Regions from separate parts of the Blautia stercoris genome, predicted to be linked through region 1. Evidence: riboswitches for the same ligand, from Rfam matches in the RefSeq annotation. Region 1 holds a riboswitch; each other region holds the start of a gene.

The links. Region 1 has a riboswitch for cobalamin ahead of ACYQ2D_RS03060 (energy-coupling factor ABC transporter permease). Riboswitches for the same ligand answer to the same signal wherever they lie in the genome.
Region 2: another riboswitch for cobalamin. It lies ahead of ACYQ2D_RS08240 (DUF2284 domain-containing protein); the one in region 1 lies ahead of ACYQ2D_RS03060 (energy-coupling factor ABC transporter permease).
Region 3: another riboswitch for cobalamin. It lies ahead of ACYQ2D_RS14585 (energy-coupling factor transporter transmembrane component T); the one in region 1 lies ahead of ACYQ2D_RS03060 (energy-coupling factor ABC transporter permease).
Region 4: another riboswitch for cobalamin. It lies ahead of ACYQ2D_RS00835 (ABC transporter substrate-binding protein); the one in region 1 lies ahead of ACYQ2D_RS03060 (energy-coupling factor ABC transporter permease).

Annotation. Positions count from the first base shown of each region.
Region 1 covers NZ_BAAHYF010000001.1:616,548-624,736, forward strand. The annotation lists gene hemB (porphobilinogen synthase) at 1-758, opposite strand, end outside; gene cobA (uroporphyrinogen-III C-methyltransferase) at 814-2,334, opposite strand; partial or broken gene hemC (hydroxymethylbilane synthase) at 2,329-3,186, opposite strand; gene ACYQ2D_RS03050 (precorrin-2 dehydrogenase/sirohydrochlorin ferrochelatase family protein) at 3,179-3,658, opposite strand; gene hemA (glutamyl-tRNA reductase) at 3,648-4,880, opposite strand; cobalamin riboswitch at 5,035-5,218, shown strand; gene ACYQ2D_RS03060 (energy-coupling factor ABC transporter permease) at 5,363-6,109, shown strand; gene ACYQ2D_RS03065 (energy-coupling factor ABC transporter substrate-binding protein) at 6,111-6,410, shown strand; gene cbiQ (cobalt ECF transporter T component CbiQ) at 6,443-7,219, shown strand; gene ACYQ2D_RS03075 (energy-coupling factor ABC transporter ATP-binding protein) at 7,216-8,079, shown strand; gene ACYQ2D_RS03080 (sirohydrochlorin cobaltochelatase) at 8,089-8,189, shown strand, end outside.
Region 2 covers NZ_BAAHYF010000001.1:1,704,137-1,712,325, forward strand. The annotation lists gene rpoN (RNA polymerase factor sigma-54) at 1-1,067, opposite strand, end outside; gene ACYQ2D_RS08240 (DUF2284 domain-containing protein) at 1,089-1,631, opposite strand; cobalamin riboswitch at 1,987-2,191, opposite strand; gene murA (UDP-N-acetylglucosamine 1-carboxyvinyltransferase) at 2,302-3,594, opposite strand; gene ACYQ2D_RS08250 (shikimate kinase) at 3,781-4,290, opposite strand; gene ACYQ2D_RS08255 (flavin reductase family protein) at 4,287-4,871, opposite strand; gene ACYQ2D_RS08260 (putative manganese-dependent inorganic diphosphatase) at 4,917-6,572, opposite strand; gene ACYQ2D_RS08265 (GNAT family N-acetyltransferase) at 6,672-7,175, opposite strand; gene ACYQ2D_RS08270 (S1 RNA-binding domain-containing protein) at 7,392-8,099, shown strand; gene ACYQ2D_RS08275 (PTS sugar transporter subunit IIC) at 8,124-8,189, shown strand, end outside.
Region 3 covers NZ_BAAHYF010000002.1:1,036,336-1,044,524, reverse strand. The annotation lists gene ACYQ2D_RS14615 (YesL family protein) at 1-406, shown strand, start outside; gene ACYQ2D_RS14610 (DUF4430 domain-containing protein) at 469-1,032, opposite strand; gene tnpA (IS200/IS605 family transposase) at 1,111-1,533, opposite strand; gene ACYQ2D_RS14600 (RNA-guided endonuclease InsQ/TnpB family protein) at 1,630-3,009, shown strand; gene ACYQ2D_RS14595 (ECF transporter S component) at 3,103-3,984, opposite strand; gene ACYQ2D_RS14590 (ABC transporter ATP-binding protein) at 3,978-5,741, opposite strand; gene ACYQ2D_RS14585 (energy-coupling factor transporter transmembrane component T) at 5,776-6,735, opposite strand; cobalamin riboswitch at 6,848-7,037, opposite strand; gene ACYQ2D_RS14580 (8-oxo-dGTP diphosphatase) at 7,150-7,614, opposite strand; gene ACYQ2D_RS14575 (DUF6512 family protein) at 7,760-8,189, shown strand, end outside.
Region 4 covers NZ_BAAHYF010000001.1:151,451-159,639, forward strand. The annotation lists gene ACYQ2D_RS00820 (cytidylate kinase family protein) at 1-1,257, shown strand, start outside; gene iolE (myo-inosose-2 dehydratase) at 1,261-2,157, shown strand; gene ACYQ2D_RS00830 (sugar phosphate isomerase/epimerase family protein) at 2,183-3,103, shown strand; cobalamin riboswitch at 3,231-3,418, shown strand; gene ACYQ2D_RS00835 (ABC transporter substrate-binding protein) at 3,667-5,265, shown strand; gene nikB (nickel ABC transporter permease) at 5,371-6,309, shown strand; gene nikC (nickel transporter permease) at 6,315-7,142, shown strand; gene ACYQ2D_RS00850 (ABC transporter ATP-binding protein) at 7,154-7,936, shown strand; gene ACYQ2D_RS00855 (ABC transporter ATP-binding protein) at 7,929-8,189, shown strand, end outside.

The DNA of each region.
Region 1 (8,189 bases):
AGATAAGACAGCGCCGGTTTTACCATGATAATATCTGCGCCCTCTTCCACATCTAAGAGTGCTTCTTTGATTGCCTCTCTTCTGTTGTGGAAATCCATCTGATAACTTTTTCTGTCCCCAAAGGATGGAGCAGAACCTGCTGCATCACGGAATGGACCATAAAATGCAGAAGCATATTTTACCGCATAAGACATAATTGGGGTATCTTTATAATTATTTTCATCTAAAATATGGCGGATTGCCGCAACCCTTCCATCCATCATATCAGACGGTGCAACCATATCTGCACCTGCCTGCACATGAGAAAGCGCTGTTTTTGCAAGTAATTCAAGGGTTTTATCATTTTCCACATCATGTCCGCAAAGTACACCGCAATGACCATGAGAGGTATATTCACACATACATACATCGGTAATCAGATACATATCCGGAAACTGTTTTTTTGCTTCACAAATGGCTTTTTGTACAATTCCGTCTTCTGCATAGGCCTGGCTTCCTACTTCATCTTTTACATCCGGAATTCCAAAAAACATTACTTTATCAACTCCTGCTTTCTGCAGGCGTTCTAATTCATAAGGCAGGCGGTCAATACTATAACGATACTGTCCTTCCATAGATGGGATTTCTTCTTCTATGTTTTCTCCCTCTTTTACAAATAATGGGTAAATCAAAGAACTTTTATCCATTCTTGTCTCGCGTACCATCTTACGCAGCGTTTCACTTTTTCTTAATCTTCTTGGTCGGATTGTCATATCCATGAGGTCTTCACTCCTTTATTTTACTTATCGGGCACTCTCGAATTCTGAGAATATCCTATTTTTTATTTAAGTCTACAACCAAATCTGTCACGCTGTCAATGGTTGCCTCTTTTGCCATAAATGTCTGCATGCCATAGCTGTCGGCTTCTGCTTTGGTCTGTTTCCCAATGCAAGCAGCTCTTACTTTCTCAAAATCAAGCCCCGAAACTGCATTCACAAATCCTCTTACTGTTGAAGCACTTGTGAATACTGCGGTCTGAATTTCTCCATTTTCAAATAAATTCTTAATGTCAATGATTTCCTGTTCTTCATAAAAAGTATCATAAGTCGGTACATCATTTACAATAAGCCCCGGCTTCTTTGCTAACTGTGCTAAAATCTCTTTTCCACCAATTTTTGCTCTCGGAATCAGAATTTTTTCTGTTCCCTCACAGGCTTCACACAACGCTTTTCCAAGAGAATCTCCATCAAATACAGCCGGCATCAAATCTACAAATAATCCTCTTTCTTCTAAGGCTTTTCTTGTTCCTTTTCCAATGGAAGCAATTTTTACCTGCCCCAATTTACGGACATCCACACTATTCTGTTTCATTTCATCAAAAAATATTTTAACGCCAATTGGACTGGTAAACGCAATCCACTGATAAGAATCCAGTTCTTTCAATGCCTCTTTTAACAAACTCTGGTCTTCTAATGGCTCAGTACGAATTGCCGGAAGTTCCAGTACTTCTGCTCCTAATAAACGCAGTTTATGTGCCATGGAAGAAATCGTCTCTTTTGGTCTTGTCACAAGTACTTTACAGCCAAAGAGTGGAAGTTTTTCATACCACGCAAATTCATCTGCAAGGGCACATACTTTTCCGACCACAATAATTGCCGGTGTCTCAATTCCCTGTTTTTTCACTTCTTCTGCAAGGGTACTGACAGTTGCCACAATTCTTTTTTGACCTGCTGTTGTTCCTTTTTGCAAAATTGCAGCAGGCATCTCTTCATCCATTCCTGCCTGCAAAAGAGAATTACAGATATCTTCTAAAGCACTGACTCCCATTAAAAATACCAATGTCCCTTTGGTATTTACTAAGGCTTTAAAGTCAATATCATAAGTGTCGCCCTTTTTCTTATGTCCCGTAATAATATGCAAAGAAGAGCAAAAATCTCTGTGTGTTACAGGGATTCCGTTATATGCCGGAACTGCAATTGAAGAAGTCACACCCGGCACAACTTCATAAGGAATTCCCTCTTTATGAAGCAGTTCCAATTCTTCTCCGCCTCTTCCAAACAAAAATGGGTCTCCACCTTTTAAGCGCACCACACGCAGTCCTTTTTTTGCTTCTTCTGCAAGTACCTGATTAATCTGTTCCTGTGGCATGGTATGATGAGAAGCACGCTTTCCAACATTAATCAGACGTACTCCCTTTGGAATTTTAGAAAGCACCCCCTGTCCAACCAGACTATCGTATACCACTACTTCTGCATTTTTTAATACTTCCATTCCTTTTAAGGTAAACAGTCCAATATCTCCAGGACCGGCTCCTACCAGCCATACTTTCCCCGGATGTTTTAACTGCTTAGCCAGACGGATTCCAAGTTCTTCTGCTTCTTCCCTTTTTCCTCTAAGACTTGCTTTTCTCCATGCACCACTTTCTTCTTCATAATACAGACCGGTCAAAATTATTTTGTCTTTTTCTACTTTTGCATGTGCTGCGACCGGAGAAGAACAACCACCATCTAAGTAACGCACAAAGGCACGCTCTGCAAGTGCTGCACATTCACTATCCTCATCATTATAGCCATCCAGATAAGAGTAATCCTCATCCTTTCTTCCCTGAATTGCCAAAATCCCCTGCCCTGCTGCCGGAAGCACTTCTTCCGGTTCAAAATAACGGCTGATTCTATTTTCCAGCTTCAGACGTTTCAATCCTGCTGCTGCAAGTACAAGCGCACTATATTGTCCTTCATCTAATTTCTTAAGCCTGGTCTGTACATTTCCTCTGACACTCTTAAATTCCATATTCGGATACAGCTCTTTTAGCTGAAGAGTTCGTCTGAGACTTGAACAGCCAATCGGTTTTGATTCATCCAGTTCTTTGATCCCTTCCGGAAGTACCAGTACATCTCTTGGGTCTTCTCGTTTGGAAAATGCTAAAAGCGGAAGTTCTTCCGGTACTTCCATCGGCATATCCTTTAAGCTGTGTACCGAAAGCTGACTCTTTTTTTCTAACAACGCCTTGTCAAGTTCTTTGACAAACAGCCCTTTTCCTCCCACTTTATCTAACGTACGGTCTAATATCTTATCTCCTGTAGTTTTCATTGTGAGCAGTTCTACTTCACAGTCTTTATTATAAGAAAGGATATAATCTCTTACCATCTCACTTTGAATTACTGCAAGCCGGCTCTCACGGCTGCCAATTATCACTTTTTTACTCATGCTTTTCCCCTGCTTCTTCTATCCATTTTTGCATTTCTTTTCTCACATTTTTTGTTTTTGCAGGATTTCCTGCACTATTTAATCCAATCACTGTTTCTTCTTTCTGAAGAATTGATGGAAAATAAAAATCACATTTCATTCGGTTGCTTGCTGTATTGACTGAAATCCCAAGACATTTACATGCACTGTAAACATCATTGTTTACCTTTTCATTATTTGTCGCAGAGAGCACTAAATCTGCATCATATAAGTCTTCCCTGTCATACGCTTTTTCTTTCCAGACCAGTCTGCCCTCTTTTGCCAGTTCTTTTATCCTTTCACAGGCATCCGGTGCAATCACCTCAATTGTGCCGGCAAAGGAAAGCAAAGTTTCGATTCTTCGTTTTGCAATATTACCTGCGCCAATCACAGTTACTTTTTTCTGTGTTAAATCCACAAACATCGGAAAATATTTTTTTTCATCAGCTTTCATATATTTTTTCCAGTCCCTCCACACAGTCTAAAAATGCTTCTTGTTCCAGAGAATCACGAAGCCCGAAAATCATTTTATTTACCACTTTTCCGGCAGCCGTATCAATCGCTCTTAAAAGGCTTTCTCTGTCTTTTTGTTCCATTGGAGTCTTTTTTAAAATTTTGGTAATTCGTAAGTTTAAATCCTCTACGGCATCGGCTTTAATCTCTTCAATCCTCGGGAAAATATCTCTGCCATTAAACCAGTCATAAAATTCTTTCATCTGGTCATCTAAGATTTCTCCTGCTTTTTGCATACTCGCCTGAAGTTTTGGAGACGCTGCATCAATTCGGAAACTGTCAATATCATACAAGGAAACATTCTGTAATTTTCCTACTTCAGGGTCAATGTCTCTTGGAACAGCCAAATCAATCAAAACGACAGATGCTGCATCTAACTTAATTTCCTCAAAGTTTTCTTTTGTCAAGGTATAATTCGGACTGGCTGTTGCTGAAACAACCAGATCACAATCAGGAAGGAGTTCCATTCGTTCTCCATAATTAATGCGTTTGCATCCCTGTGGGATGTTTACAACACCACTTCGATACTGACGTACGGTTACGGTTACGTCCGCTCCGGCTTCTTTTAAGGCAAGTGCCGTCACTTTTCCCATTTCACCATTTCCAATTACCATACAGGTTTTTCCCTCAAACGAAAATCCCTGATTTTTTAAGCGTTCCATTGCCTGATGAATCACAGAAGTATTGGCTCTTGAAAACGTTACTTCTGTTTTTACTTTCTTCGCCGCTGTAACCGCCATACGAAACAGTACTTCAAGTACGTTATCTGTACAATAGGCATCTCTTGCTAAAGTCAGCGCATCTTTTACCTGTGTAATAATCTGATCCTCAGCAAGAATCTGTGATTTCAATCCACTGGTTAAATAAAACAAATGCCGAACTGCCTCTTCATTTTCACGTTTCATAAAATAATCCTGATACTCATCTTTTTCCACTTCTTTTTCTTTGCATAAAAAATCATACAGAGAAATTTCTTCGTCATCCTGCGTGCTGACCCAAACTTCCATCCGGTTACAGGTGGATAAAATAATGCATCCTAAGATACCATGTTCTTCTTTTAACTTTTTCATTGCCTCTATTGCTCTTTTCTTTGTAAAAGAAAACTTTGCACGGATATCTACAGATGCTTTGCTGTGATCGATTCCAATCATGGAAATACTCATTTTCTCTTCACTCCGCCTCTTATATTTTTAAGCTTTTTCTCGCTTATCCTTGGTTCATCTTAGCACAGAATGTACCTCGGTGCAACCTAAGGTTTTTTGTCAGTTTTTGCCTAAAAATGAATTGACAAATGCTTTGAGAAATAATACAATGGACAAAGAATTGAATGTACACAGGTGTCCGTTTTTTTCGGAATAATAGGAAAGCCGGGTGCAATTCCCGCACGGTCACGCCGCTGTAACTAGCAGAGCACATTTCATCATTGCCACTGGGGAACCGGGAAGGCGAAATGCTGCAATGACGCTTAAGTCAGAAGACCTGCCTGCTGCATACGATTTACACATGGTTACGAACGATGGCCTTGTGTAAGAATGAAAACACTCTACACAGTCGTAGTCTGTTTTTTATTCTCAACTTGGCCTGCCGGAATTCTTCCGCAGGTTTTTTTATTTTAAATCTTTATCACGTTAAAGGAGTCATGAAAATGAACAAACAACAAAAACACGTCATCGCATTTGCTACCGCATTTGCACTTATGTTTGGTATTGTTCCAAACGTAGCAGCTATGCATATCATGGAAGGCTATCTTCCTGCAGGATACTGCGTTGCCTGGGGAGTCCTTTGTCTGCCATTTCTTGCAGCCGGATTTTTCTCCATCAAGAAAACATTAAATGAACACCGCAACCTGATTACCTTATTGGCTATGTCCGGTGCTTTCGTATTCGTTATCTCTTCTTTGAAAATTCCTTCCGTTACCGGAAGTTGTTCTCATATGACAGGAACCGGTCTTGGCGCTATCTTATTTGGACCAAGTGCAGTTTCCATTCTTGGAATTATTGTTTTATTATTCCAGGCAATCTTACTTGCACACGGCGGTTTAACTACAATCGGAGCAAACACGTTCTCCATGGCAATTGCCGGACCATTTGTAACCTTTGCAATTTATAAAGTCTGTCAGAAATGCAAAGTAAATAAAATGGTTGCTATTTTCTTATCTGCAACTTTAGGAGATTTATTTACTTACTGTGTAACTGCAGTTCAGATGGCACTTGCTCATCACGCTGATACAACCATTTTAAATGCAATGGGTAAATTCTTACTTGTATTTGCACCAACTCAGGTACCGCTTGCAATTATCGAAGGTATCTTAACTGTATTAATCATTATGGCACTTGAAACTTATGCAAAACCGGAGCTTCGTGCAATCGGATTTATGAAGGAGGCAAAATAATATGAAAAAGAAAGTCATTACCTTATTGGTTATTATTTTATTAATTGCCTTTATTCCATTATTTGCTTTAAAGGATGCTGAATTCGGCGGATCTGATGATGCCGGAAGCCAGGTTGTTGAAGAAGTCGACTCTTCTTTCCAGCCAATTGCAGAACCAATTTTAGAAAAAATGCTTGGACATGAACTTCCGGGCGAGGTAGAAAGTTTACTGTTCTGTGTACAGTCTTCTATCGGTGTCGGCGTCCTTGCTTTCTTCATGGGACGTTTTGTAGAGCGTAAAAAGCTTGGAAAGGGTGAATGATTCTTTCGCCTGTCACAAGAAAGGAGTCTTGAATGATTACAATTGATAAACTTTGTTATACTTCCAGACTCAGATATGAAAATGCCGCAGAAAAATTCGCTTTTGCCGTGATTACATTAATTATCTGTGTAATGAGTCGTTCCATGGTAATTGCAGGAATTGTTTTAGCAGTAACGGGGATTCTCACTGTATGGAAAGGTGGAATCCCCCTTTTTCGCTATCTTCATTTCTTAAGTGTTCCACTGGCATTTTTATTTTTGAGTACACTGGCGATTCTTGTAAACGTGAAACAAAAACCACTCGATTTATTTGCTATAAAAATCGGAAACTGGTACTTAACCGGAAGCACGTATGGCGCACTTTATGCCCTGCAGTTAATCCTGACTGCACTTGCTGCTGTATCCTGCCTGTATTTCCTTTCTCTGAATACACCAATGCCTGATATTTTAATGGTACTTGATAAGCTTCACTGTCCAAAACTTTTAATTGAATTAATGCTTTTAATTTATCGCTTTATCTTCGTGCTTTTAGACACTGCTTATCATATTTCTACTGCTCAGGACTGCCGACTCGGAAACTGCAACTATAAAACTTCGCTAAAGTCTTTTGCAGCAATGTGTTCTACCCTTATGGTGCGGGCAGTAAAACGTTCCAATGCCCTTTATAACTCCATGGAAACCCGCTGCTATGATGGCACGATTCGCGTTTTAAATGAAAATCAACCACCGAAAAAACATGTAATTTTTTTGATTACACTTTTTGAACTGTTTCTTTTAATTCTTTTTATCTGGAGGAAATTTTTTGCATGAACAATAATGATATCATCTTAAAAGCAGATAATTTGTATTTTTCTTATGATGATGAAAAAACACACTCTTTAAATGGTCTTTCCCTGGAGATTCCAAGAGGCCAGAAAATTGCATTTATGGGTGCAAATGGTTCCGGGAAATCAACTTTTTTCCTCTGCTGTACCGGAATCCACAAACCAAGTTCGGGAACTCTTTATTATAACGGGGAACCTTATTCTTATGACCGTAAAGGGCTTCTAAAACTTCGAAGCAAAATCGGAATTGTTTTTCAGGACCCCGACAATCAGCTCTTTTCTGCGAGCGTATATCAGGAAATTTCCTTTGGAGTATTAAATCTCGGATACTCTGAGGAAGACGCCAAAAAAGCGGTTGAAGATGTAATCGCTGAGCTTGAAATTACACCATTTCGTCATAAACCTACTCATGCTTTAAGCGGGGGACAGAAAAAACAGGTTTCTATTGCTGATATTCTTGTGATGAAACCGGATATTATTATTTTAGATGAACCTGCTGCTGCTCTTGATCCGAAACATACTACTATGGTAAATCAAATTGTAAATCGCATGACGAAAGCCGGAATTACTGTTTTCATGGCTACCCATGATGTCAACTACGCTTATGAATGGGCAGACCAGGTTATTTTATTTCATCAGGGAAAAGTTTTAATGCAAGGTGCACCGGAAGAAGTTTTTTCAAATCCTCGTGTGCTTGAAAAAACAAATTTGGAACCGCCCGCTGTGTTAGAACTGTTTCACAGTCTTTGTCAAAAACAAATTTTAAAGACAACTCTTCCGCTTCCAAAAAATTTAAAAACACTGGAAAAATATATTTCCGATACAAATATCAATACTACACAATAGGGAGGAACTATGAAAACAAACGTAGAAAGAAAAACCGCAATTCTTGCTGTCAGCTTTGGTACAAGCCACAATGACACAAGAGAAGTCACCATTGACGCTATTGAAGAAGC
Region 2 (8,189 bases), 1.1 Mb from region 1:
CGGCTTACTGTCGATTCATGAATTCCTGCTTTTTTTGCAAGTTCCTGCATACGAAGCGGCTTCAAATAGGCACTTCCTTTTTCAAAAAACTCTTTTTGTTCTTCTACCAGAATTCTACATATCTTCATCATGGTATCTTTTCTAGAAGCAACACACTGAAAAATCCATTGCGCCTGTTTATATTTTTCCTGAAGATACTCTTTTACCTCTATAGAGCTGTCTTCCTTCATCAGACTCAGATAATAAGAGCTAAATGGTTTGTTGTAAGCATTTTTTTCATTCAGAATAATTTCAAAATATTCTTTAAATTTTACAACCGTCACATCCGGAACCAGATAACTCAAATGATTTTTCGAAGCAAATCCCTGCGCAGGTTTTGGATTCAGCTTCCGAATCTCTTCGCAAGCTCTTACTACCTCATCACGTGAAATTTTAAGCGCTTTTGCAATCTGTGGAATCTGATTTTTCCCTAATTCTACCAAATGATGTTCTACTATCTGCTTTACAATTTGATTCTCATTTTCCCTGCGCAAGAGTTGCAGTAACAGACATTCCTGTAAATCTGCCGCTCCTACTCCCGCCGGGTCACATTTTTTCAGCCTGTCTATGTAAACTTTCATCTCTTCTACAGACAGAAAAAATTTATCCGCAAGTTCCTCTACATTATCTATAAGATATCCCCGTTCATCGAGAGAATATACCAGAAATTCATAAATTTCCGAATCCTTCTCCGTTTTAAAAAATGGAATCAACTGAGAAAGTACATATTCAGGAAGTCCTCTCTCTTTCTCTAGAAATTCCCGTTCTTCTCTTTGCTCATTTTGTTCATCCTGATAATAAATGCGGTTTTGTTCATCCGATTTGGCAAGCCACTCCAGTTTCTCTTGAAAATCATTTTTTTCTTCTGAATCACTACTATTTTCTTCCAATTCTATCAATGGATTTTCCAATTCTTTTTCTTTTAGGTACTCTTCTAATTCCTGCGTATTCATCTGAAGAATCTGAAGGGATTGAAGCATCTTTTCCGATAGTTTTTGCGTTTGTGTTAAATTCAGTTCTTGTCTCATATACACCCCATACCCTTTTACTTAAAAAACATACAAACTAAAAAAAGAAACCACATCTCCATTCCATTCCATGTTCATCTTACAGTGTCTTGCCATCTTTCCTGCATCAATACAGTAAGCAGAAAGACATGAAAAACGCATATTTTCATTTACACATGGTTCTTTTGCTTTTGCTTTACATTCCTCACAGAAATTACATGGTCCGCACATAATAAACATTCCATTATCAGGCAGACCCTGCTCTTTCAATTCTTCTACCGCATGTAAGGTTTTGTTTGTATGCATCTTCTTAATAATTTTTGTTTCTGCATCATCAAAAATATTTTGAACCGGAGTTCTTGACTGAAAAACCAACGCATGTTCGTATTTTCTTACCTTTTGCTCCATTTCCTCCGGTGTTCCGCAAAGCGGTGGACAGGCATAATTATTTCCATAATTCCCACAGTCATTCATCTCACAAAACTGTCGAAATTCATGTTCAAACTCCAGATCTTTTGTTTCCATAAATTTCATTGTTGCAAATCCAAATGCTTTTGCCTGTTTTTCCATTTCTATTTTTTTCATCTTAAATTTCCCCTTTCAAATACCTTTACTAACTTTTTCTATTATACCAAAAAAAGCCGTTACAGATAAGATACTATTATCTATAACAGCTTTGTTTTTATTGTCTATTTTAACTTTTTGCAGGAGGAATTCCTCCACCTGTATTGACCAATCATACATATTTTTTGCGGAGGTTTTATGTACGAATACAGCTTTTGGAATTCTCCTGCCCTTTCAAAGTAAAGGATGTATAAATTCCGTACACAGGTTCCTCTAAGTTTGTATCAGAATGTACCGTTCTTCTGATACGTGCTTTTTCAAGCATAAGGCGTTCCATATCAGATATCATGGATGGAAAACTTTCTTCGGAAGTTTCAACCTTTCACTTACTTAAGCAGGTTTCCTGACTTGCCTATCAACGCTTGGCGCTCCTTCTCGTACGCTCTAATACAATGGATTCTTGCGCTTCGCTCCTTGCTTACAGTGGCCGGACCGCTCAGGATTTTCACCTGATTCCCTTTTCACCACGGACAAAAAAAGAGGGGAAAATGTCTGTGATGCACTTAATAAGTTGATATGAAATCTATACACGCACTTACCATAGCACAGGTGCTAAACATTGTCAAGGAAAAAACGATTTGGATTTTATTCCAAACCGTTTTTCTTATTTTTTATGCTATTTTACTGGTTTTTAGCCGATTCTAAGCTGAAATTTCTGAATTTCCTTTTCACTGGATACTCGTTCAATCTCAGCGCCAAGGCTTCTTAATTTGTCTTCAAATCGCTCATATCCTCTCTGGATATAAACAATATCATCTACGACTGTGAATCCTTCTGCCGCAAGACCGGCAATTACAAGTGCTGCACCTGCACGAAGGTCTGGTGCGCTGACTCTTGCGCCTGTCAGTTTTTCCACGCCATCAATGATTGCTGTATTTCCTTCTACTTTGATATTGGCACCCATACGAGAAAGCTCGTCCGCATATTTAAAACGATTTTCAAAGATAGATTCTGTTACAATACTTGTTCCTTCTGCCAAAGTAAGTGCGACTGCAAACTGAGGCTGCATATCGGTTGGATAACCCGGATATGGCATAGTCTTTACATGAGTACGAGTCAGACGTTTGTTTGCCACTACACGCACCGCATCATCAAATTCTTCTACCTGACATCCGATTTCTTCTAATTTTGCAGTTGTTGCTTCCAGATGTTTCGGAATTACATTTTTTACCATGATATCGCCTCTGGTCGCTGCGGCTGCGCACATAAATGTTCCGGCTTCAATCTGATCCGGAATAATGGAATAAGTTGTTCCATGTAACTTTTCTACACCCTGAATACGGATTACATCGGTACCTGCACCCTTGATACTTGCTCCCATGCTGTTTAAGAAGTTTGCCACATCGACAACATGCGGCTCTCTTGCTGCATTTTCAATAATGGTATTTCCGGTTGCCATTGCAGCTGCCATCATGATATTGATTGTAGCACCTACAGATACCATATCCAGGAAAATATGTTTTCCTGTCAAGTTCTCTGCTTTTGCAACGACTGCACCGTGAAGAATATCTACGGATGCACCCAGTGCACGGAATCCTTTTAAATGCTGGTCAATCGGACGACTTCCGATATTGCATCCGCCCGGAAGTGGAACTTCTGCGGATTTATATTTTCCGAGCAGTGCTCCTAATAAGTAATAAGATGCTCTGATTTTCTTGATGTATTCATATTCAACACTGATATCAGAAATAGTAGAACCTGTGATTTTTACTTCTGTCGGACTGACTCTTTCTACAACTGCTCCGATTTCTTTAATTGCTTCGAGTAATACATTGATATCTCTTACATCCGGAAGGTTTTCAATATAAACCATTTCATCTGTCATAATTGCCGCTGCCAGAATCGCAAGTGCTGCATTTTTTGCTCCACCGATTTCAACTTCACCAACGAGCGGGTTACCGCCTTTGATTACATATTGTTCCATATACACACCTCTATATTTTTATTCATGTATCTGATGCCTGTTTTTGTCATTCTTATCATCAAATTCATAACCTGATTTTCAAAGTTTCATAATAGTCAACCCTTATCTTATAACATCTTACCGGGTTTGTAAACAAAAAATCGTCTTTTGCCTAGATTTACTGCTTGCAATTCCTCATTTTGTCAGTTATAATGAAAGTCTGTCAACTATTTTCTGTAAAGTCTGTTCTACATCCAGATTTTTTTCATTAACTGTCAAATCCGCATATTTCTCATACAGCGGAATTCTTTCTTCATATAACCCTCTTAAATCCTGACCATCTTTTAATACCACACCACGACCTTTTAAATTTCCCAGTCTCTTTTTCAGCTGGTCATATTCCAACTCCAAGTATATAACTCGTCCTGTTTTTTTCAACTCCTGCATCGCTTTTTCACAATACACAACACTTCCACCTGTCGCAACAATCGATTTTTCTTCATTTTGCGCAATGTATACATTTGCATTTTCTTCTGCTTTTAAAAAGCCATCCAAACCTTCTTCTGAAATAATTTCATGCAACAGGCGGTTTTCTCTTTTCTGAATTACTAAATCCGCATCAATAAACTGATATCCCAATACTTTTGCCAAAATAACACCTACTGTACTTTTGCCAACTCCAGGCATGCCAATTAAAACGATATTTTCTTTACTCATTTCTTTTGTCTCTTCTTTCTCTGTTTTCTTATGCTGTATCCAAAAGTTCCCAGTTTTTTGCCCAGTCCATAATATTCCCCATGAGAATATACAATCGGATTGGCAAGTGCTAAATCAAATTTTCCTTTTTCATCCATATATTTATCATCTACATGGACTGCAAGCACATCGGCAACAAATGTGCTGTGGCTTCCCAGTTCTTTGATTTCCCTGACCCTGCATTCAATGCAGACCGGAGATTCCTTAATCATCGGAACACCCACATGAGATGCTTTTTCTCTGGTGAGTCCTGTTTCTTTAAATTTATCTACCTCTCTTCCTGATTTTACACCACAATAGTCCGTTGCGCGAACCAGTTTTTCGGTTGTCAGATTGATGACAAATTCCTTTGTGTCACATAGCATTGTATAAGAATACCGCTCCGGTCTTACCGAAATTGATACCATAGGAGGGTTGGTGCAGACCGTTCCCGCCCATGCTACCGTGATAATGTTATCATTCCCTGCTTCATCTGCCACCGTGACCATTACAACCGGCAGAGGATAAAGCATGTTTCCAGGCTTCCATTCAATTTTTCCCATGTGTTTCCCCTTCTTCTGTTTTTCATTTCTTCGAGATTTTCTCTTTTAGCTATTCTGCTGTAAGGCAGTGATAAATTCCGGAATTAACTGCTTCTTTCTTGATACGACTCCCGGAAGAATATATCCGCCATTTTCTTCTTTTACATTAAAGGCATCCTCAACCAATCTGCCACTTCCATCTCCATAACAGATAATTTCTGATGTTTCCTCCAAAATATTCGTAAGCATAATAAATACCATCGTAATTCCATTTTTTCCACATTCTTTTTTCATAAATGGAATCAGACGTTTCTTTAAGCTTAACAGTTCATCCTGATTCATAGAACTGATTTGTCCTACGCCAAAGTTTACCTGTTCGGTTGTAAAACGTTTGAAATCCTGATAGAAGATTCCCTCTGTTGTCTTTCCCTTTAAATTGCTTCCTGCCGTAAACATTTCTTTGGCAAATTCTTCTATGTTAATACCGGCTACTAAAGCAAGTGCTCCTGCTGCCATCTTATCTCTGTGTGTACAGGTCGGCGAACGAAACATCAGCGTATCAGAAATAATCGCTGCGCATAAAAGCCCTGCGATTGCCGGAGAAACTTCGAGATTTCGTTCCACATACATCTGATGCATAATCGTCGCAGTACAGCCCACCGGCTGATTACGAAAGACAATCGGAGACATGGTTTCGATAGAGCCGATTCTGTGATGGTCAATAATTTCCAGAATCTCCGCTGCCTCAATATTATCAACTGCCTGGGAACGTTCATTATGGTCTACTAAAATCACTTCTTTTTTCTTCATTCCCAGCAAATTTCGTCTGGAAACCGTTCCAATATATTTTCCATGTTTATTTACTACAGGGAAGGCTCTGTGACGGTTCTTTACCATCACCTCTTTAATCTGGTCTGTAAAATCATCGGTCTGGAAGGTAATCAGATTATCTTTTTTCATGATGTGTTTGACCGGAATACTCTGATTAATCAGACGCGCAATCGTAAAGGTATCAAGCGGAGAACGGATAATTACACAGTCATTTTTCGTTGCTGCTTCCTGAATATCCTCTGCAACTTCCGCATTGTTACACACAATAATACAGCTTACATTTTCTTCAATCGCACATAAATGGTCTTCGTATCTATCTCCTAAGATAACCAAATCATCTTCTTCTAAGTACTCTCCCAGTTTTTCCGGAAGTGTCGCACCGATTACAACTTTTCCTCTTAAGAAATATCCATGTCCGTTTCCGGTTACAATCTTTCCTTCTACTGTATTCGCAATACTTCGATACTGGGTTCTCGCATTGGAAAGGAAATAATTATCATGCGCATCCATATAAGATTTTGCAATATCTCCGGTTGTAATCAGTCCCTCTAACTGTCCGTCCTCTTTTGTAATAGGAAGTGTCACCGCATTGGTTTCTTTCATAATCGCCCATGCATCCTTAATGGAAATGCTGTGCGGAACTCCCGGAGTTTCCCTAATTTCCATATCTCTTACCTGAGTTCCGACATCCGGAAGATAGCCTGGTGCATCAACGCCAAAACGTTTTAAAACATACTCTGTTTCTTCATTTATCTGACCTGCACGTTTTGCAATATACTTTCTTCCATCATTCGAACGATTTTTAATATCTGCATAAGCAATCGCTGAACAAATCGAATCGGTATCTGGATTTTTATGTCCTAAAATATAGATTTTTTCTTGTTTCGCCATGTTGTGTGCTTCCCTTTCTTATATTTACATTCCAAATTCTTTTCTATTTCAAATTTTTCTTCTACTCTATATAATATCCCATTTTTCTTCTGCGTGCAATTATTTACCCACAAACTGATAGGCAATTCGTGCATTTCCATCTTCTTTTTTTCCAGCAAGATAAATCGTACCGCATTTTTCAAATCCATTTTTGGCAAATACTTTCTGCATTACAATATTATCCTTATAAGTATCTCCACGCAGATTCGAAATCTGTGATTTGCAGAAATCCATACAGATTTTTGAGATTCCCGGAACTCTTCCGCGACTTGCTACGCGGTGGATTGTACCATAAGGAGCTTCATTTTTCCACTCTCCGTCATAAATATCCACATAATTTGGTTCTACTTTTCCCATAAAAAATACAAACGTTGCCTCGATTTCACCATTTTCGACACACACATAACACTCTTCTTTTTTGATATCTGCTTTTACGATTTCCTGCTCCGGATAAGTTGTTCCCCACTGGGACGCATTTCCGTTCTTCGCCATAAACTGACGTGCATGTTCAAAAATTTCCATAATTTCATCGAGTTCTTCTATTTTTGCTTTTCTGATTTCCATCGGTCTTTCTCTCTTTCTATTCTGGCTTTTTGTCAGAACTATCTACATCGGTTTTTAGTCTTTCTTATCTTACCTTAACCCACCCGACAAAATCAACAAATCTTTCAACATTCTCTCTACTCCATTGCAGATTTTCACTTTCCTGTGCTATAATCGAAAACAAAAAGCTTCCTATTTTTCAATTTTATTTAAGGAAGTATTAATGGAGGTAGCATCATGAGCGAAGAAATAAAAAAACAGGAAACAATGGATGATTTTGCACAGGAAATCGAAGCTTCTTTCAGCAATTTCCGTGACTCAGACATGGAAATCTGGGACAAATTAGAACAGATGAAAGAAGATAAAGAAGCGTTTGAAGTTACTATTGAAGGCATCGTAAAAGGCGGAGCAATCGCTTACGTGGAAGGCATCCGTGCCTTTATTCCGGTTTCCAAACTTTCTCTGGAATATGTCAAAGAACCGGAAGAATTTTTAAAGAAAACTTTGATGGTACGTGTATTTGAAGTGGATGAAGCAGAAAACCGTCTTGTCCTTTCCGCAAGAGAACTGTTAAAAGAGCAGGCTGACGCCGAAAAACTTGCCAAAACACAGCAGATTACAGTTGGAAGCGTATTAGAAGGTACCGTAGAAAGTCTTCAGACTTACGGCGCATTTATCGACCTCGGAGATGGCATTTCCGGTCTGGTTCATATCTCACAGATCAGCCAGAAACGAATCAAATCTCCAAAAGCAGTCCTCTCTGTTGGCGATAACGTAACCGTAAAAGTTATCAAAAATGAAGATGGAAAACTGAGTCTCAGCATGAAAGCTTTAATGGAAGCTCCGGAAGAAGAAGAGGAAGAAGTCATCGACTATGAACTTCCAGAAGCAGAAGAAGCTACTACAACACTCGGCTCTCTTTTTAAAAATATTAAATTAGATTAAGTAAAATAGAATACAGGAGATATCATGGTAAAAAAAATATTAAACCGATTTTTTATCGATGGACTCACCGGTATGTCTTACGGTCTGTTC
Region 3 (8,189 bases), on a different contig from region 1:
TGTGATTTTGTTTTTGAACACTCACTTTCTCCTGCAGAATACTTCAGAAGCCGGAAAAATCTTTTATTATCTGTCCGGGCTGGTACTTGTACTGCTTGTTATTATCGCACTTTACATCTTTCCGGTCATTGCGGCATTTTCCAATACCTTAAAGAACCTTGTTAAAAATTCTGTTATTTTTGCATTTATGCATATTCCGTCCACCTTGTTGATTGCGGTTATTTCTATCCTGCCAATGTATATGACTTATCAGGATTTAACGCTTTTACCACTCTATAGCTGCTGCTGGTTTTTCTTCGGCTTTGCATTGACCTGCTATATCAATTCGTTCTTGTTCTACCGGATTTTTAAACCGTATCTGGAAACAAGCGAAGAAACCGAAGAAATAAAAGAAGTCTCCAAATAAAAAAATTTCCGAATAGTAAAATACCGACAAATGAATTTTTATTCTCATCTGTCGGTATTTTACTATTCTTCCTCAAATTCATCTCCCACATCTTTCCCAAGGTCGCAGGTATAACGCCATTCAATTACATCCCCGTCACTGACCTCATATTTGGAACATCCATAATTGGGAAAATATCCATTCACGCTGTAAGTCCATCCAGAACGTTCTCCACAGTCAAATTCATACAACTGATTAATTCCTTTTACATAATACGCAGAATAAAGCGGAGTATAGTTTGCATCCAGCTGAATTTTTTTCTCTTTACAGACACGCACAAGTATATCATAGACGGTATCACCCGTTTCATATTTCACCTCTATCGGTTCTAAAATCCAGCCATCTGACGGAACAAATTCCTTTTTCGATGCTTTTAACTCTTTCTCATTATCCAAAATAGTAGAACATTCAATGGAAACCGTACATGTATTCTTTTCTACATTCTGTTTATTTGTCTGCTGTTTCTCTTGTTGTGTTTCTTTTGTTTCCAGTTTTGTAATCTCACTGCTGTTTGTCATTCCACCACAGCTTGTCAAAAGAAAAAGAAGTGTCAGACACCCTAAGATTTTTCTAAATTTTTTTCTCATCCTTTAATCCTCTTCTATCATATCAGCCAGAGTACCACGTCTATAATACTTGCATAGGCGTGGGTGAATGGCTGTGTTTTATTTTATTCCCTGATTTTTAATATAATTTTTCACTACATCCAAAGTATTTTCACTTATGGTTGCAATAAAATAACTGTCAGACCAAAAATAAGGTTTCCAGTAATACTTTTTAAGCAGTGTATCGCCATAAAGCTTACGAACTTTGCGGGACGTCTGAGTTTTTATTACATTGACAAGTTCTGACGGAGAAGTCTGCGGGTCCGCTTCAATAAGCAGATGTATGTGATCCAGTTCCCCATTTAACTCAAGTATATTAAACCCTCTGCTTTCAGCTACATAATTAATCCGTTCATAGACAGCAGTTTTTACATCGCCGGTAAGAACCGGATGTCTGTATTTTGTTACAAGTACTATATGATACTGCAATAAAAAACAGCTGTGCCTGTTTGTATAATATTCGTACCCTGTTTTCTTTTTCATAAGGATCAAATTCTCCTTTACATCCAAATATATGTTTGCTATGATTATATCAGAGATAATCCATGTTTTCAATACTTACAAAAGGAGTGCAGCTATATGTCTTATAAGGTAATCCAGTGTCAGATAGCACAGGACAGCTTAATATATGATTACTGCGACAGCAATGCTCAAAAAGCAAAGCTGTTGTATAATGCTGCGCTCTTTCGTATCAGACAGATTTTCACAGGCTGGGATAAAGACTCTCGTACGGACAATGAGAAAGAAGTCTTTGCTGAAGTAGATCTTCTGCAACAGACTTATCCTTCTGTTAAAGTGAAAAAGGTCATTTCATACGGTCACCTTGAGAAACTGATGCGCGTTACGCATAACCCTGACTTCTTTGCAGGACTTCCAATGCAGACGGCACAGGCTGTTGTCAAACATGCAGGAACCGATTTCTCAAACTGGCTGAAATCCTTAAAGGCTTACAAGCAGGATCCGTCAAAGTTTTTAGGAAGACCGCAGATGCCGCACTACCAGAAGCGTAATATTATCACATTTGGTATTACGAATCAGGATGCTGTATTATATCCCGCAGATCATGGTGTTAATTTAAAACTCCCGGGTAGAAAGGAACGCCTTTATCTTTCAAATGTAGAAGCGGATTCCGTCCTCAAAGAGGTTAAAATCAAGCCTTATTATGGAAGATACATCCTGTGTCTTACCCTCGAAAGTGAAAATTTTGCCGCAGATAATACAGACATGCCCAACCTATGCGCCATAGACTTTGGTGTGAGCAACTTCGCAGCTGTCGTATGCAATGATGGTTCATCAATGCTGTACAAGGGCGGAGCGGTTCTGTCAGAGTGCCAGTGGTTTCATAAAAAGAGAGCCAAAGCTGTCAGCATTATCACAAAAGGCCATGAACACATGCATGCCAGCTCCAGATACCTGAGCGCCTTAAGCAGGCATCATGCCGATTTCATTAAGGACCAGTGCCATAAAATCAGCCGCAGCATTATAAACTACTGCATGGAACATCACGCCGGTACACTTGTTCTTGGCGAAAACAAACGCTGGAAACAGGACTGCGACATGGGTTCACAGAACAACCAGAACTTTGTCTCAATACCTACAGGGCTGCTCAAACAGATGATTATTTACAAAGCATCTGATGCTGGAATAAAGACAATCATGCAGGAAGAATCATACACCTCACAGGCTGACATAACAGCAATGGACTACATTCCTGTTTATGGCGTTGATGCCGAAAACGCAGTATTTTCTGGCAGGCGCATAAGCCGCAGTCTCTACCGCTGCTTTAACGGAATGATCATCAATGCCGACTGCAACGGTGCCGCAAATATCATGCGCAAGGCCATAACGGATGCATGGAACAGCATAACTGATTTTTCATTCCTCGCATCACCTGAAGTGTCAGGATTCCACGAACTGAATCCCCTAAGTATTTCCGTAAAAGGGATAGCGGCCGCGTGAACGGCCTCGGCAGGTGGTGGACAGCTTATTTTTAGGTTCGAAAGACGACTTATAAAGTGTCCTGCTGCCACCCAGATACCACTTCCATAGGAGCTATGCACCGCATGGGAGTTGGTAATTCATCATTCCATACTTCACTTTGATTCTCTCCAGTTTTTCAATCATTGGCTTACTTGCAATCCACAAAAAGATTACCGTTGCCGATGCATGAACCAAGTCTACCGGAAGCCCTGACATATAAATTGCCAGCAGATTTCGCTTGGTAATTGCATAGGAGGTCATCACAAGGGAAGCCGGGTTCATGATTCCTCCATAGATAAACACGGTCGCTAAAAATCCATAAATACAAAGCGAAATCTTACGTGCTTTCAACCAGCCTTTTTGAAATAAAATACCTGCCAAAAATCCGATAATTCCAGCAGCAAACATCTGCCACGGAGTCCACGGTCCCTGTCCAAAGAGCATATTCGAAGAAAGCATGGAAAGCGCACCAACTAAAAAGCCCGATTCTGCACCAAAGCAGACGGCTGAAATAATGGTCACAGCCACAACCGGTTTAAAGCTTGGCACCATAAAAAATGCTGCACGGCCTGCAACTGCAATTGCAACCAAAACCGCAATTGTAAGCAGTTCTCTTGCCTGCGGTTTTCTTCCTTCAAAAATCAAAAAGAACGGCAGCATGCAGTAAACTGCAATCGCCAGACTGATGACAAAATATTTTCGGTCATCAAAAAGCGTGATTCCAATCCAGATTGTAACCGGAATTAAAATTAAAATCAAAAACATAGATGCAATCGTACGTTTTGACAGCTTTCCCTTGTGTTTTGGCGCTGTCAGTACATCCTGCGCTTCCCAGAAATCGTTTTTTTCCGGTTCTGATTTCTCATCCCAGAAATCCAGGTCTGTTTCCTGTGCCGGTTTCTTCCCATCTAAAAAGGCATCCAGAAAGACATCTAATTTTTCTTCTTTCAGCACGACACCGCCTCCTCTTCTGTCTGATTGATTGCTTTTACCACATCCTCTACTGTTACCGCATTTGGAAAATAATTTCTTGCCATACGGTTTGCAGCAGTGGTATAAAAGTTATTTCCGGCAAAAAATTTTTTCGATTCTTCACTGGTTACCACATTTCCCTGAAAGAACAGTCCGGTACGATCCGCATACTGCGCACAAAATTCTACATCATGAGAAATCATCAAAATCGTTACACCATGTTCACTTAATTTTCTTAATATCTCTCCGAGTTCTTTTTTATAATGATTATCGATTCCTTTGGTCGGCTCATCCATCAAAAGAATTTTCGGGCGAAGCAGAAGTACTTTTGCAAGTGCCAGTCTCTGCTGCTCTCCACCACTTAAATCATAGGGATGCCGGTCTAAAAGCCCTTCTAATCTTGTTAACGAGACAATTCCCTCAACTGCATCTTTTTTCTTCATTTCAATTGGATATGCCTCACTTTTTCTTTCCCGTTTTCCATCTATCACTTCATATAAATCCTCTCTTACGGTTTTCTTCACGAACAGACTTTGCGGATTTTGCGGCATTACTCCTAAGAACCCATGATAGAGGTCATCATCACTGTATTTTCCGATTTCTTTGCCTTCCAGATAGATTTTACCACGGTACGGAAAACGAATTCTTGCAATCAGACTCATCGCTGTACTTTTTCCGGTTCCGTTTCCTCCTACCACTGCAAAGATTTCTCCTTTTTTGATGTCCAGGCTTAACCCTTTTACCACATCCGGCAAATCCCGTTCATAGCGAAACCAGACATCTTTGATTCGGATTTCCGGAATTTCTTTTTCCGGTTCTTTTTTCAGACTTGAAAGTTTTCCAAAAATAGAATTCTTCTTTTTTGCTGTCTCTTCCTGATTTCTTTCTTTTTTTATTTTTATACTTTTTGTCTCTAATTCCTCTGACAGCCAGCGTCGTCCCTGACTAACGGTAAGCGGGCAGCGAAGGGAACTGTTTGTTCCGGCATAAATCTGCATCGGTGCCGGCATAGAAAGAAACATATCATGTCCCATTGTTCTTAACTGCTCCCCAATTTCATTCGGTGTTCCGTCTGCTATCATCCTTCCTTTATCCATGACATATACTTTATCTGCCCATGGAATAACATCTTCTAAGCGGTGTTCGGTTAAAATCACAGTCGTTCCGATATCCCGGTTTATTTTTCGTACAGTTTCTAAGAAATCAGAAGCAGCAATCGGGTCTAGCTGGGAAGTCGGTTCATCTAAAATCAAAAGTTTCGGGTGCATTGCCATAACAGAGGCAAGATTTAAAAGCTGTTTTTGTCCTCCCGATAATTCACTGACATTTTTTAAAAACCAGGAATGGATTCCAAAATAAGAAGCCATCTCTGCCACCCGAAGCCGAATCGTAGGCGTATCATAGCCAAGGCTTTCTAATCCAAAAGCAAGTTCATGCCAGACTTTATCGGTTACAATCTGATTATCGGGATTTTGAAGCACATATCCAATCTCTGCACTTTGTGTCCGCAAATCCACGTCTTCCAGATTCTGCCCGCCGTATAAAATTTCTCCCTTCTTTTCTCCATGTGAAGCAAGCACACTTTTAAACTGCCGAAGCAGAGTGCTTTTTCCGCACCCACTCTTTCCACACAGTACAACAAACGAACCTTCTTCTACTTCCATGGATACCTGATAAAGTGCCACATGGTTTTCTTTTGGATATTGAAAACTAAAGTTTTTTACTTCGATACAATTCAATTTTTTATAACCTGCTTTCTTTTATTTTTGGTGCTCACATCATTTTTTTCGGGTCTGTCAAATACCATGGAAGCCTGCGCTCCATATCCGCCATTTTTTTAAGTTTCTCAAATCTTCTATCCTCAAGCACACCTAAAATCACAGGAAAGAAACAAAATCCTGCCCACGCCACATAAATAATGACGCTAAGGGGGGTCAGCGGAAGTCCGCCGATTTTAATCTGTGGGTCATACTGTGCAAAGCTAATGCCCGCTGCCATTCCACCAAAATACACTCCCATCAATGCCAGTAAAGTGCCTGTTACAATCCCATCCCTATTATCAAATCGAAAGATCGCAAAAGCACTTCTCCCTTTTAAGCCATATCCTCTTGCACGCATCGAATCTGATGTATCAATTGCATTTTCCAGTGCCCAGGTAACCAATACAGAAAAAATCGTAATACCGTGACGCATTTTCTTAAAAATATTTCCGTTCTTTACATCTCTTCCAATTGCTTTTTGTCCATTTCGGATGACGGTCAGCTGCTGTCCAAATCTCGGCACAAACCGAAATACCATAGATAATACCAAAGAAAGTGCCGGAATCACACGACCAAACAGATACACAAATTTATCTGTTGTCATCACTTTGTTGTAACAGGAAAACCATAGAATCGAAATAAAAAGCATCGATGCCAGTACCAGTCCATATATAATTGCCTCTAACGTAACCGGTCCGGTTTTTAGATAAAATAACATCGTCACTCCATAATGATTAAAAGCAGGATTAATAAATGCCACAATTATCATTGCCGGAAGTGTTGCAAGCAGATTAAATTTTAATACTCTCTGCCAGCCTTGAAGTCTGGATGCATAACAAAATGCTCCCAGGAACGAAATTCCCAGAAAAACCGGATGGCTGTTCAACATTGTTATCAAAATGACTGCTGCAAACCAGAAAAAGTTCACCGCCGGATGACAATCTGAAAAAGCATCCCCTCTTTTTTCTTTCATCTTTTGCCCTCTTTTCATTTTTATTTTCAAAAAACTGCTTTCAAAATCAATGAAAATAAAAATTTATCGTACAAAAAATTTGTTTCCGTCTATGCCTGCGGAAACAAATTTTGTGTTTTAATCTCCAAATGCCTGTATCCTGGCTCGCAGTTCTAACCTACTTGCTGCCCTTCTCAGAAGAAATTTCTTCCAATGGATTCGCAGTTTTCGTCCTGATTACAGTAGGGATAAAGTCTGTTGCGGAATCTCACCGCACGTTCCGAAAATCATCCGATTTTCATGCATTTGTACTATCGATTCATTTATTTTATTTCATTGTTTTGTTGAATTTTGTCATATTTCTTTCATAGTACGCTTTATCATAGAGTTTGTCAAGCGGTCTTTCTTTCCCCAAATTTCCGGTTATCGCTTTGATTATCCTACCAGCGTTCCATCCTCGTATTTTCCATCTTTAAACGCGAAGAAAAATTCAAAGAAATCATCGGTTTCATAAATTTCCATTAGTTCATTCAAATTCCAAATCGGATTTAAAGATGAAAGGTTTTCCCGTTCTACCCAGAACACCTTCCCCTCTTCTGAACTTTTCAATTCTCCTGTAAATTCATCCGTCTTATATAAAAGTACAAGATACCTTGTTCCATCCTCCCGAATCCAGTCTTTTATCCCGCAAAGCTTTGGATTTGAAATGATAAGACCGGTTTCTTCTCTCATCTCACGAATAACGGAATCCTTAAGAGATTCTCCCGGCTCTACATGCCCACCCGGAAAGATAATTCCCTTCTCATTTTCTCCGAGTATTTTTTCCTCTACCAGAACACGTCCCTTCTCATCATAGAGCATACACATGTTGGCTAATTCCATTGGTTGGCTTCTATCCATTGCATTTTCCTCCATTTTTGCAGATTTCTATCAAAAAATATACCATATCAAGTATCTCTTTTCTACATCATTTTTACTTTTTTGTATATCTCTTTCTCCATCTGCATATACTATCAGAAACCTTAGATACTGCGAGGATTTTATTATGACTTTAAAAACAAATATTTATCGGTTTCTTTTTATTTCCATTCTCGGCACTCTGCTTCATTTTACTTACGAATGGTCACAAAACAATGCCATTGTCGGGCTTTTTTCTGCCGTAAATGAATCTACCTGGGAACATTTAAAATTATTATTCTTTCCCATGTTTTTTCTGACTATTTTTGAGCTTTTTTTCTTTCGGGATAGGCTTCCCAAAAACTTTTTACAGGTCCGAACCTGTGGAATCTTTCTTGGCATGGGGCTAATTGTAGTTGTCTTTTATACTCTGCTTGGTGTGATTGGAACATCCATTGATTTTCTAAATATCGCACTGTTTTTTGTTGCTGTTTTCTTCGCTTTATGGAGCGAAAATAAGCAGTATAGAAATTCGGAATCAAAGAAAGAAACTTCTTCTACCGCATTTTCTATCCTGC
Region 4 (8,189 bases), 470 kb from region 1:
TTAACTTATTATTGTCAGTATGTATTGGGAAATGTAGACCTTGTAATGCCGCTCTCAGCAGCAGAAAAAGTTGCAACGATTGTGGGAATTGCGATGCTTCCGAAAATTTTACCGAAATACGGAAAAAGAAATCTGATTTGTGCAGGATGTGCACTTGGAATTATAGGTCAGTTAATTTTTCTTTTAAATATTACAAGTGTTCCGCTGGGTGTTTTGACCTGTATTATGAGAGGGTTTGGAATTGCACCGTTTTATGGGGTACAGTATTCTCTTCCGGGTGACGCCATTGAATATGGTCATTGGAAATCCGGACTGCGTGTAGAAGGTCTGATGTTTTCTTCTATGAGTATGGGACAAAAAGCGGGTTCTGGTATCACTTCTGCAATCATGAGTGGAATTTTGGCAGCAGCAGGATTTAATGGATTAAAAGCAACCGCAGCAGAACAGACAAGTGGTGCAATTACAGCAATTAAAGGCTTTTATCTGTATGTGCCGATTGGAATCTGGGTCGTGATGCTCTTAATTGCAGCCTGTTATAAATTGGATAAAGTGTATGACAAGATGATGCAGGAATTAATTGCAAGAGAAGGAAAAGAAGGGAAAGAAACACAAGAAGCCCTTCCGTCTATGGCAGTTTCAGAAAATCAGATAAATGTGGCAATCGGTCGTGTCTATGGAAGCAGTGGAAGAAAAATTGCAGAAGAACTGGCAAAAGAATTAAACTGCCGTCTCTATGACCGTCAGATTATCTGCCTTTTAGCAGAAAAGATGGGAATGGAAAATGCGGATTTGGAAAGCGTTCAGAAATATCTGGATACTTATAATTATGGAACAGTAGAAACTACGTTCTCGCCGTATTCGTATTCGGTATCCGGAACAGTTGGAGATATGAGCCCTGTAGAAATGTTTGAGACACAGAGTCGTCTGATTCGAGGACTTGCAAAAAAAGCACCAGGTGTATTTTTAGGTCGTTGTGCAAACTTTGTGTTAAAAGAAACTCCTCATACCTATTCTTTCTTCTTATATGCAGATGATGATTATCGTGCAAAGGAGGCAAAAGAATATTATGATGGAATGACACTGGCTGATTTAAATCAGAGAGATAAATTAAGAAATGACTATTATGAACACTTTACGGGAATCAAACGAGATGACCCGAAACACTATGACATGGTAGTAAATGTATCAAAGACCGGCGTAGAGGGTGCGGTTGCTATGATACTGGAGTATATTAAAAACAAGGAAAAAGGAGAATAAAAAATGCTGGATAAGAATAAAGTAAGGCTTGGAATTGCTCCGATTGCGTGGACAAATGATGATATGCCGGATCTTGGAAAAGAGAATACATTTGAGCAGTGTGTCAGTGAGATGGCATTAGCTGGATTTACCGGTTCTGAAGTGGGCGGAAAATATCCGACCGATACAGCTGTGTTAAAGAAAGCTTTGGACTTAAGAAACATATCTATCTGCAATCAGTGGTTTTCTTCTTTCCTAATTTCTAAACCTTATGAAGAGACCGAAAAAGAATTTATCAAAGCAACTGATTTCTTAAAAGAGATGGGTGCAAAGGTGATTGGTGTTTCCGAGCAGAGCTATAGTATTCAGGGAGAAATGGAACAGCCTGTATGGGAAGGCAAGTATATCATGAATGAGGAAGAGTGGAAACTTTTGGCAGACGGTTTGAATAAACTCGGAAAGATTGCAAAAGACAAAGGAATGACCTTAACCTTTCATCATCACATGGGAACAGTTGTACAGACGGAAGAAGAAATTGATAAATTTATGGAACTGACAGACCCTGAATTGGTATTTTTACTCTTTGACAGTGGACATTTATCATTTGCAGGAATTAATCCGGAAAATGTATTGAAAAAATATGTGAACCGTGTCAAACACGTCCATTTAAAAGATATCCGTAAAGAAATGGTAGAAAAATCAAGAGCCAAAAGATGGAGCTTCTTAAAAGGAGTCAGAGAAGGCGTGTTTACTGTACCAGGAGATGGAAATGTAGACTTTGCACCAATCTTTTCTATCTTAGAAGAAGCAGGCTATGAGGGCTGGGTTGTTGTAGAGGCAGAGCAGGATCCTGCAAAAGCAAATCCATTAGAATATGCAATTAAGGCACGTAAGTACATCCGCAAGGTTTGTGGATTATAAAGTTTAAGAAAGGCAGGATAAGACTATGAAAATTGCATTTGATGTAGACGTATTGGCAAAACAGATGGATATCAATCGTATGGTTCATCAGGTCGCAGACTGGGGCTATAAATATATTGAGCAGTCTCCACATCCAAGAATTAATCCATTTTATAAACATCCGCTTTTTTCAAAAGAGTGTGAGCAGGAATATCGAAAAGCACTTCGGGAAACCGGTGTTGAAATTTCCTCTTTCATCGTAGTTTACCGTTGGTCCGGTCCGACGGAAGAACAGCGTAAGATGGCAGTTGCAAATTGGAAGAGAATGATTGAAATCGCAGTGAATATGGGAGTTCCGGTTATTAATACCGAATTATCCGGTGACCCGAATCAGCAGGAAATCTGTAATGGCATGTGGTTTCGTTCGATGGAAGAACTGCTTCCGATTATTGAGAGGGAAGGACTCCGTGTAGAAATTCAGTCTCATCCGTACGATTTTTGTGAACTCAATAACGAGACCTGCGATATGGTAAAATCGTTCCGTTCCAGAAATTTAGGTTATGTCTATTCTTCTCCTCATGGATTCTTCTACGATGAAGGAAAAGGAGAGGTACGTTCCATGCTTCGCTATGCAGGAGACGAGCTGACTCATGTATTATTTGCGGATACCTTTAATCAGACCTTAGATTGCCGTTACATTGCAAATCCACCATGGTTAAATGCAAGAGGAAAATCCGATGTAACGATTCATCAGCACCTTGCAATGGGAGAAGGAGATGTTGATTTCGATGGAATCTTTGAAACCTTAAGAGACATGGATTTCGCAAATAAGCAGTTAAAAACAGACGCACCAAAGGTCGGAGGCGATAATATTGCGTGTGTGTCTATGTTTGGATTCCCGGAAAAGATGGATAAACAGGCACCGGAAGCAAGAGAAAGAATTGAGAAAGAATTGCTTGGAAAATAATTAAAAAACTAAGAGCAAATAAAAATATCAGATAAGATTTTAATTTTATCTGATATTTTTATTGACAAAAAGATGGTTTATCTTGTATATTAATGGTGTTAAATAAAATTATTTATAGAATGTTGGCGAATATGCCACAGAGATAAGTTCAGACAGTCGTCTGATTAAAAGAGAACCCGATGCGAATTCGGGACGATCCCGTCACTGTGATAGCTGGTTAAAAGCAAAATGCCACTGGAAAGATAGTTTATTCTGGGAAGGCGCTTTTAATGTGTATGCTTAAGTCAGGAAACCTGCTTACCTCTTTAACAAAAGTTCTTGCGGAAGACGAGAAGCTTAAGTTGTACAGATGAAAAAGCACTCTGCTATTTATGTTAAATAGCAGATTATTTTTGACGTTATCTATTATCAAATTAAGAATCTTTAACAGTCGGATGCTTTGGTATCCGGCTTTTTTGCGCTTAAAAACAGAAAAAAGCGTAAAAAGAAGCAGACTTTTGTCCACGTCTATAAAAGGCAAATGTAATTTATGAAGAAGAACCAGTATAGGAAGGATGAAGCAAATGAGAAAGAAACATGTAGTAGCGCTGATGATGGCAACTGTGATGGCAGTAAGTGTACTTGGAGGATGTGGAAGTTCTTCTTCCTCAGGAAAGGCTGCAAAATCATCAAGTAACAGTGATGAAAAGGTTTTAAATTTCGGTTGTGCCATGTACACAGACGGAAGTGTCAATACCGCAGGGGATGAGAACGGTGGCTGGAATGCAATGCGTTACGGTATTACAGAAACCTTATTTAAATTTGATGATAACATGGAAGTTACTCCGTGGCTGGCAGACAGTTATACGGTAAATGATGATCATACGGAATGGGTCATTACTTTGAAAAAAGGATTAAAATTCTCAGATGGATGTGATCTGACAGCAAGTAAAGTAAAGGAATGTTACGAACACTTAAGAGAAGTTGGACCATCTGGTTCTGCAAAACCGGAAAAATATCTGGAATTTGAAGCAACAATCACAGCAGATGATGAGGCAGGAACACTGACCATCCAGACAACACAGCCTTATGCAAACTTGATGGGACAGCTCAGTCACCCGACTATGGGCATTGTGGATGTAGAACATACCAAAAACTTTGATAATGGAACAATCGGTACCGGTCCATACATGATTAAAGAATTTAATGGTGTCGGTGTTGGATATACACTGGTTGCAAATCCAAATTATCGTGAAGATGTCCCTTATGACGAAGTAAATCTGATGTATATGGGAGATAACTCTGCAAAGGCAATGGCTCTGGAGAGTGGTCAGGTAGACTTGGTTGAAAATATCACAAACGTAGCAGATATTCAGAAATTCCAGGATTCAGATGACTATACAGTAGATATTGCACCAGGTGTACGTTGTGGATTCTCCTGGATGAACTTTGATGGTGTACTTGGAAATAAGACACTGCGTCAGGCAATCTTAATGGCAATTGACTACGATACCATTTGTAATTCCAAGACAATCGGAGGACTTTATACACCAGGATTTTCTGTTCTTCCATCGACTCTGTCTTATGGATATGATAAACTGAACAATCCTTATACTTATGACCCGGAAGGTGCAAAGAAATTATTGGATGATGCAGGAATTGTAGATACCGATGGTGATGGAATCCGTGAGCTTGATGGAAAAAATATTAACCTGCGTTATATTTCTTATGAAAACCGTCTGTTAAATGAATTTTCTGATGCACATACTCAGTACTTAAAAGAAATCGGAATTGGTGTGACTGCTGAATATGGAAGCTCTGATGACCAGTGGAGTAAACTGGCAGCCTTAGATTATGACTTTAATAACAATAACTGGATTACAGTAGGTACTGGAGATCCTTATGCCTATATGGCAAACTGGGCAACTGAAAGTACATACTGCGCATATTCCAATGAAGAATATGATAAGTTGTTCAATGAGTTAAAGACAGAAATGGATCCGGATAAACGTGAAGATTTAATCTTCCAGATGCAGCAGATTCTGATTGATGATGCAGCAGTTTTAATTGACGGATATTATAACTCCAGTATGATTTATTCTAAAAATGTAGGATATGCTAAGATTCATACAGCAGATTACTACTGGCTGACGACAGAAATTGTTCCGGCAGACGCAGAATAAGAAAGCGTTTTATTTAAGATTATGCCCAGTCTTATTTTGGACTGGGCATTGTATATGGATAGAGATAGTGGTTTGATTAAAGACTTATGAAAGGTGTGAAAATTTTTGAGTAAGAAACAGGTTATCATGCGATTATTACAAATCATAATCGTATTATTTGGTATCAGTTTTATTACATTTGGGCTGACTTACATGTCACCTGGTGACCCGGTACGAAATATGTATTCCGCAAATGGTGTGATGCCGACAGAAGAAATGGTAGAACAGACAAGAGAAGAGATGGGATTAAATGACCCGTTTGTTGTGCAGTATGGCAGATGGCTTGGAAACTGCCTGCATGGTGATTTTGGAACCTCTTATTCGTTAAATAAGCCGGTTACAGAATTGTTAAGTGTGAGACTTTGGCCGACTTTAAAATTAACCTTAATGTCTATGCTGATTATGCTGATTTTATCTGTACCGCTCGGAATGATATCGGCATTAAAAAAAGACACGTGGATTGATTATTTAGTCAGGGGAATTACTTTTGTCGGCTGTGCCATGCCAAACTTCTGGGTGGGACTGCTCCTTATGATGGCATTTTGCGTTTATATTAAGATATTTCCGGTTATCAGTTCCGCAGGGGATTTTAAGAGCCTGTTTCTTCCAGCATTAACTTTGGCAATTGCAATGTTTTCAAAGTATACCAGACAGGTTCGTACCGCAGTGTTAGATGAACTGAGTCAGGATTATGTGATTGGGGCAGAGGCACGAGGCATAAAACGTTCCCGTATTATCTGGTGTAATGTATTTCCAAATTCTTTACTTCCGTTAATTACAATGTTTGGTTTATCTATTGGTTCTTTGCTTGGAGGAACCGCAGTTGTAGAAGTTATTTTCTCCTATCCGGGACTTGGAAACCTTGCAGTATCTGCAATTACCTCAAGTGACTATAATCTGATTCAGGGGTATGTACTCTGGCTTGCATTAATTTATATGGTGATCAATCTGATTGTAGATGCTTCTTATATTTATATTGACCCGAGAATGAGATTAAAGGAGTAAGAAAAATGAAGAAGAAAAATTTTTTTGCGCAGAATAAGCAGTTTACTTTTTTTCTGATTCTGGCGGTTCTGATTATTCTGGTTGCGATTTTTGCACCGATTGTAAGTGGTGGTGTAGACCCATTAAAAGGAGACTTAAATGATGCTTTGCTTGCACCGAGTAAGACACATATCTTTGGAACAGATAAAATGGGACGAGATGTATTTGCACGTGTGATTTATGGTTCCCGTTCTTCTTTGACTGCTACATTTGGAGTGGTTGCATTAATCTTTTTTATTGGAACAATTTTGGGAGTCATTTCTGGATATTTTGGCGGAATTATCGATAGTATTATCATGCGAATTGCAGATATGATGCTTTCCTTCCCAGGTTTGGTTTTAGCACTTGCTGTAGCCGGTATTATGGGCGCAAGTATTAAAAATGCAATTGTTGCAGTCGTTGTGGTAAACTGGACGAAATATGCAAGACTTGGTCGAAGTCTGGTTTTAAAAATCAGAAACCGTGACTATGTGGCAGCAGCAGTTGTTACGGGTTCTAAAACACCGCACATGATTTTTAAATATATGCTTCCAAATGCACTTCCAACGCTGATTATTACAGCAGCAACGGACATTGGGGGGATGATGCTTGAACTGGCTTCCATGTCATTCTTGGGATTTGGAGCAAAACCGCCTGCACCGGAATGGGGTTATATGCTCAATGAGGGAAGAGCTTGTATTCAGTCTGCACCTTGGCTTATGATTTTCCCAGGTCTGGCAATTTTTATCGTTGTGGTTGTCTTTAATATGCTTGGAGACTCTCTTAGAGATATTTTAGACCCGAAAGATGAGTAAGGAGGAAGAAGATGTTACAGTTAAAGGATGTAACCATTTCATATAAAAATGAGCCTATCGTAGAACATTTTAACCTGAACATGAAGCAGGGGCAGATTGTATCTTTGGTAGGAGAATCCGGAAGTGGAAAAACAACTGTCATTCGTGCCATCTTAGGATTGCTTGCGGGTGGCGGTAAAGTATCAGAGGGAAGTGTTTTATTTGAAAATCAGGATTTGCTTTCTTATACAAATGAACAGTGGAGAAAACTCAGGGGAACACAGATTTCGATGATTTTTCAGGATAGTGGTGCGATGATGAATCCAACCAGAAAAGTTGGAAAGGTATTTACAGAGTACATTCTGACCCATGAAAAAATCTCTAAAAAAGAAGCCTGGGCAAAAGGATGCGATATGTTAGGACGTATGAATCTTGCAAGTCCGGACAATGTTATGAATTCTTATCCGTTTCAGTTATCTGGTGGCATGAGACAGAGAGTCGGAATTGCAATGGGGATGACTTATCAGCCAAAACTTCTCTTAGCAGATGAACCGACTTCAGCTCTTGATGTGACAACACAGGCGCAAATTGTACGTCAGATGATGGAACTTCGCGATAATTATGGGACAAGTATTATTGTGGTAACCCATAATCTGGGTGTTGCTGCCTACATGTCGGATTATATTGTAGTTATGAAAAATGGAAAAATTGAGGATGAGGGAACAAGAGAACATATTCTTCATGAAACAGAAAATGAATATACAAAGAGTCTGTTAAATGCAGTACCATCCGTAGGAGGTGAACGATTTGTCTAATCAAAAAGAGGTCATTCTTGAAGCAAAACATGTAACAAAACGTTTTCCTGCTTCTGGTGGTCGTGTGTTAGTTGCAAACAATGATGTCAGTCTGAAGTTTTATAAAGGAGAGACATTAGGTGTCGTAGGAGAATCCGGTTGTGGAAAAAGTACCTTTATGAAATTTCTGGTTTCTTTAGACACTCCGTCAGAAGGAGAGATTTTATATCAGGGAAAGGACATTACGAAATTAAAGGGAGAGGAATTAAGACAA